Regions from separate parts of the Paenibacillus sp. JT31N11 genome, predicted to be linked through region 2. Evidence: riboswitches for the same ligand, from Rfam matches in the RefSeq annotation. Region 2 holds a riboswitch; the other holds the start of a gene.
What was found. Region 2 has a riboswitch for ZMP and ZTP ahead of AC0YNV_RS23940 (DJ-1/PfpI family protein). Riboswitches for the same ligand answer to the same signal wherever they lie in the genome.
Positions count from the first base shown of each region.

Region 1: linked by a shared signal. The riboswitch ahead of AC0YNV_RS39090 (IMP cyclohydrolase) and the one ahead of AC0YNV_RS23940 (DJ-1/PfpI family protein) in region 2 are both predicted to bind ZMP and ZTP.

Region 1 covers NZ_JBWDNQ010000030.1:40,458-43,688, reverse strand. The annotation lists gene AC0YNV_RS39100 (alpha/beta hydrolase family protein) at 1-732, shown strand, start outside; partial or broken gene AC0YNV_RS39095 (IS110 family transposase) at 936-1,070, opposite strand; ZMP/ZTP riboswitch at 1,477-1,554, shown strand; gene AC0YNV_RS39090 (IMP cyclohydrolase) at 1,605-2,324, shown strand; gene AC0YNV_RS39085 (helix-hairpin-helix domain-containing protein) at 2,500-2,721, shown strand; gene AC0YNV_RS39080 (BlaI/MecI/CopY family transcriptional regulator) at 3,052-3,231, shown strand, end outside.
Region 2 covers NZ_JBWDNQ010000007.1:296,660-299,890, forward strand. The annotation lists gene AC0YNV_RS23930 (response regulator) at 1-389, shown strand, start outside; gene AC0YNV_RS23935 (MFS transporter) at 399-1,613, shown strand; ZMP/ZTP riboswitch at 1,706-1,785, shown strand; gene AC0YNV_RS23940 (DJ-1/PfpI family protein) at 1,853-2,401, shown strand; gene AC0YNV_RS23945 (NIPSNAP family protein) at 2,550-2,867, shown strand; gene AC0YNV_RS23950 (hypothetical protein) at 3,020-3,231, opposite strand, start outside.

The sequences.
Region 1 (3,231 bases), on a different contig from region 2:
CATACGTACGATGCGTCCGAAGTTGAATTTCCTGACGGGAGGGTCGAAATCCAGGCATTGCCAAAGCTGAGCAAGGAATCAGTGATAGGGTCGCTTGCCGTACGCGAGCTGGACATTCGATTCGTCCTTGACCAGCTTGCTGTACTCTCTACCGGTGGAAATCCCGACGCCGATCAGCGCCGGCTACCTTATGGGCTTGGCGAAGCGATGGATCTTGCGCATATCGGCATATTCGGTCATTCGGCCGGAGGTGCCGCCGCCTTGCAAACGATGCACGATGACAGTCGCATCGATGCCGGCATACTCATGGACGGCACGTTAGGCTATTTGCCGGATTCTCTGCTTCCGGTCGCGACGGAAGGTCTGGATCGGCCCTTCATGTTGTTGGGCTCAGGGTATTACAAGGAGGAAGGACCCGATTCCCACTTGACGAGGCCGGACTGGAAGTCGTTGTGGGAGCATTCAGCCGGCTGGAAGCTTGATCTGAACGCGCCTCAAGGCATGCATTTTACGTTTACTGATTACCCGGCGATTTTGCCACAATTGAAAGAAAAGCTGGGCTTACCCGATACGGTGATCCAAGAGTCGATCGGTACCATCGATCCGGCGCAGGCAATTGCAGTCCAACGCGATTATGTCATAGCTTTCTTCGACCGACACTTGCGATACATGTCCGGCGATTTACTCCAAGGTCCTTCACCGGAGCACCCGGAAATTGAATTTATTCGTTAATCAATCTAACAGGCCAATGTGGACAACCGTTTCAGAGGTACGGAAACGCCCAAACCGGAGACGATAGCTAGCTGCAGTGAACCAGTCCTTTAAGGGGGCTGGTTTTTTCGATACATAAGATATAAGGTATGTGTTGAAACTGTCGTTACGAACGGGCAGGATACCCTAATTACTACGCAGAATTACTTTATATCGTAAAACCCATAACGAAGGAAGGAGGCTAATCCCTCCAGATTGTGCTCAAATCGAAAGGTCTTTCCGTAAGGCGTTCCTCGATCTGAAAAAGCATGTGCATGACTTTCTCCTTTTGATACGTCCAATCCAATGACAGGGTTCATTCCACCACTCCTTAACTTATTTTCACCGGCAACCCTAACCTTCTTGTCGTCCACAGTATCGCTTGTTATTCGGGATCTTTGTCCCAACCAGCCTAATCATGGTTTAACAAGTAGGGGGATGAACGGAATAGCTCTCGGGATCCAAGTCCCACGGGTACGAACGTTCGATCACCGGCTACCGCTATCTTACGACCACATAAAAATGAGGTCCACCAGAAAGATCTGGTGACCTCATAATACGAACGGGTACGAGAGCTTAATAACAACACAGTAGGCTGTCGACTTTTTTATAGGCTGTAGCTATTACTACGCTAACGGACAGTAGAGCGTAGTTCCGTTGGTGCTAGTTAAGCCATTGTCATAATTGATTTTACTAGCAGTAATTTCTATTATTGGAAGTAATTTAGAACTTATATGTGACTGGCGAAGCATGGGGATCCATGAGGAAGCATATAGGTTATGGCCGTACGCCTGGGCAGAGGTAAGGGGAATTTCCCCTTACCTCTTTATGTTTACTCGAGAGGAGCAAGAGCAATGAAAACAGTTCAACACGATTTGTTTGAAAACCCATATCCCGGAAGAACGCTTATCGTAGGAATGACTCCTTCTAGGTCGCATTATGTACAGGTTTATTGGATTATGGGGAGAAGCGTGAATAGCCGCAACCGCGTCTTTGAACTGGACGGATGGGGCGTAAAGAACAAAGTATTTGATCCTGCCAAAATGGAAGATCCATCACTTATTATTTATTATCCTATCCGACATAGGGTGAACATGCACATTGTCTCGAATGGTGATCAAACTGATACTATCTATGATGGGTTGCAGCATAACCGGTCCTTTGAACAATCGTTAATGCTTCGAGAGTTTGAACCAGATGCTCCGCACTTTACACCGAGAATTTCAGCCGTGATAAACACAGAACTTAAACAGTATAGTTTGTCGATTTTAAAAACACACGACAACGACCCTTCAGTTTGCTTACGCAATAGTTATCAATACAGTAAATTTAAGAGTGGCATTGGTCACTGCATTCACACGTACAACTCAGAGCAGAATGCTGTACTAAAACCATTTGAAGGCGACCCTTTCGAAGTACCACTATTCGATTCAATTAATGATATAGCAGACTTTTACTGGGAACGCATCAATGCTGAAAACAAAATCGCATTGTTGGTAAAGTTTATTCATGTTTCAAATCAAGATATTCAATTCCAAATTCGAAATAAGCATTCAGCTAACGAAGCACGATAGATAGCTTTACGAAGGAGCTGCCACGGCAGCTCAAAAAACCTTCCCAAACGCGTTATTTCAAAAAGGAGCAGTCGATAAGAACTCATGACATATATTACCTGCTATGATAGAGAGAAACTTACAATCATCAATTCAAGATCGGAAATCACTACTTAAGGAGAAGGGAGAAATAGCGTTGACAAATATCAATGAACCAAAACCTGAAAACGACCTTCCGACCGGGATAGGCAAACCAGCACAACGAGCACTCGCCGGAGCTGGATACTTTCGGCTTGAACAGTTCACGATGATCAGCGAAGCCGAGGTTCTGAAGTTGCATGGTATGGGACCAAAAGCGTTAGATATTATCCGTCAAGAACTCGCCGCTAAGGGACTTTCGTTCGCTGACAGATCTTAAGCTACGGAATTATGCACATTCATTTTTCCGTTAAGGGTACGATAGTGGAGGAGCTTGCTTTCTGGCAGATAGAAGGATGATCAGCAGCTGGTTACATCGATCAGCTGCTTTTTCATTGCAGTAACGGTTAGTTAAAGATCATTTGCGGGGAACCCGGCTGTCCTTTATTGGGAATATGCAAGGTAATGTACCCGAAATAGAATATGTCTTTTGCTACAATTTCGGGTTATCCATATCTCTCCGGTTGACAATATTCTTTTATATGTGTAAATTTTAAATATCGTTTACAGGTGTAAACGAAAAGCTTGGGATTGAAAAGAGGTTAAGACTATGAATAATCCCCCTCACATTACCGATGCCGAACTTGAAGTCATGAAGCTTCTTTGGCAGAAAGAGCCTTTATCCGCTAATGAGATCATTCTCAAGCTGACGGAGCAGATGCAATGGTCGGATCAGACAATCAAAACCTTTCTGAACCGCTTGCACAAGAAGGATGCGATCCGTTTCGAA
Region 2 (3,231 bases):
TTTGGTCCCTGCATGCGATGATTCATTCCTCCCTGGCCAACAAGAACCACTGGATCGCCGAACGCGTCAACAAGCATATTGATTCCAGCTACCATACGGATTTGAAGGCCTCTGAGCTGGCCGCCCTGCTCAAAATAACGCCGAATTATTTCAGCATCCTGTTCAAACAAAATTTCGGCAAAGGGTTCGCGGAGTATCTGAATGAGGTACGCATCGAACGGGCCAAAGCAAGTCTGGTCGGAACCGACGAGCGGGTATTCGAGATCGCCGAGAAAGTCGGCTACAAGGAGTACAAATACTTCTGCTCGATCTTCAAATCGCATACCGGAATCACGCCGACGCAGTACCGGAAGCTTGCCAAAACAGGTTCGTCAGCGGGAAAGGATTGAGCGCTCTACATGTCACACCCATCATTGACCAACATACGTTCCCTGGGCTTTATAAAAGCGTTCAACTTTTTCATCTATGGGGCGATCTCCGTCTACAGCACTTTTTTTCCGCTTTATTTGAAGGAAACCGGCATGTCCAACTTTACGGTTGGCCTGCTGCTCGCCGGAGGCCCGTTCATCTCCCTCCTCTCCAACCCCTTCTGGGGATATTGGAGCGACCGGCTGGAGAATGCCAGGCGCGTTCTGCTCATGCTGCTGATCGGCAATGCCGTGGTCATGCAGATCGTCTTTTCTCTGAACGCGGGCTATCTTATCTTTACGTTCATGCTGCTCTATTTTTTCTTCCAGAGCCCGTTGTTCTCGCAAAGCAACAGCCTCAATCTCGATGTGGCCGACAAGACAGGCCTTAAGTTCGGCAGCTTCCGTCTGTGGGGTTCCCTCGGGTGGGCCGTTATGGCGGTGGCGACAGGACCGGTCATCGAGCGACTTGGCATTCATCAGCTGTGGATCGTGTACGGGGTGATGATGCTCATCTCCATCGCCCTGGCCTTGAAGCTGCCCCGCGGAGGCAAAACGGGCAGCCGTAAAGGAGCCCCGGTCGGTTATGGTCAAATATGGGCCAACAAACCGTTTATCATGTTCCTTGTCATCGGCGTTCTCATTTCGATTCCAAACTCCATGAACAACACATTTGTTTCGATCTATATCTCCGATCTGGGAGGCAAAAACTCTCTGATCGGCTGGTCCGCTTTTCTGTCATCCATCTTCGAGATTCCGGTTTACCTGCTATTTGACCGGTATTTGCGCAAAAGTCAACGAACGATGATTTTCTGTCTGGCCGTTGTCAGTCTGCTTTACGCGCTGCGCTGGTTTCTGATGTCGGTGGCGGAAACCCCTTATCAGATCATCTTCATTCAGGCCCTGCACTGTCTTACTTTTGCAGGTTATTATTATGTAGGCACGCAATTGACCGCCCTGCTCGTTCCGAAGGAATACCGGGCCTCGGGTCAAGCGGTATACGCCCTCAGCTGGGGAGGGCTGTCCGGGATCGTAGCGGGCGTCACCGGGGGCTGGATATTCCAGAATCTTGGCGCGCATGCGATGTACCGGATAAGCGCCGGGACGGCTTTGCTGGGCGTGGCGGGTTTTGCTCTCATGTACATGTTCATCATGAAAACCAGCCGCAAGAACCTGGAGGCACAGGGCTATAGCAGTGAAGGATGAAGGCTGAAGGCTAAACAAACCAGGCGGAGATTTATCTCCTTTTATCTCCTTGAACTTTCCAGCAGAAGAATGTAAGATTATAACACTAGCATGAAACGGTGCGTTACTGGCGTAAACATGGATAACCATGAGGGAGCGCACCGACAAACAGCCGTACGCCTGGGCAAAGTACTTGATTCTCTTCAGATCGGGTGCTTTTTTTGTTTTATACCAGACAAACGAGAGGCCGGTGTACGGGAATGAAGATGGCATTTATTTTATTTGACGGAATGACGACGCTGGATTTTAGCGGTTTTTACGAAGCTGTAACCTGGTTGGGCATTTTGGGAGTCAAAGAAGCGGTGTCATGGGATTTTTGTTCGACGAAGGCGGAAATCACGGATGATCGGGGATTAACCATAAAAATCCCGCATGTCTATCCGGATCTCTCCGGATATGATCTGATTTTTATCCCCGGCGGATTTTCTACAAGGCAGCTTAGGCATGACCCCGATTTTGTCTCGTGGGTGAAAACTGCACGCGATGTGGAGATTAAGGCGTCTGGTTTCTTGACTGATAAACGGGCTACGACGAACCCTTCTGCATATGACCTGCTTGCCCCTTATTGCTCAGAGGTCGTAAAGTCCCGCGTTGTCAGGGATGGCAATGTGTTCACGGGCGGCGGCGTCTCCGCATCCCTTGATCTTGGCTTGTTCCTCGTCGATTCATTAAGCACTCCGGAGGTCGCCCGGCAGGTTCAGGAAAAAATGGATTATCCCTATTATCGCCCCGGCCGGATGAGTGAATAGCAGACGGAATAGCCGGAATATCCGCAGCGGCCATTGCTTTTGACCGCAAAATGCGGGAATATATCAGATATGCCCCCTGTTGGCAGCGTCTTCACAGCGGGCAGGATCTAACAGGAAAGCAATCATTTTACCTAGGGAGGATATTAACTTGCTGTACGAACTGCGTATCTATTCCGTTCATGCCGGGAAGATGGAAGCCATGAATGCCCGTTTCGCCAACCACACCCTTGGAATTTTCAAACGCCTTGGAATGAAGGTTTATGACTTCTGGGTCGATCAGGAAGGACACTCCAAGCTGTATTACATCATGGAATACAACGATATGGACGAGCGGAACCGCCAGTGGGATGTATTCGGCCAGGATCCGGAATGGCTGGAAGTGAAACAGAAGTCGGAAGCGGACGGGCCGATTGTCGAACAAGTGGAAAAAGTCTTCATGCAGCGTGCGGGATATTTCCAGCGCTAAGCGGGGATGTTCCCTTGAACAACAAGAGAAACTGTGCATTTCTGCATGTGTATCAGGCCTTCGTGAAGCTGTTTCCCCTCCATCTGCCGCTCGCGTCTGGCGCACTTAAAATCAGCCTGTTGAGAAGGTTCCCAACAGGCTGTTTAGTTATATTATTTTCCATTAATAGCAGTTTGAGTCTGAAAGGGAGTCAGCGGAATTCCATCCGTATTGAATATAGAGCCGTCATCAGCCACATAGTTTAATTCGCTCGTATCTGTGCTAAAGAGCTTGAACTGTCCTGTTGAATCCTCGTAGAGCTCTTCCTTTACCGGGAGGCCGGTATCCTGATCGAGAAACTCAATGAGCTGCATATTGGCCTGCG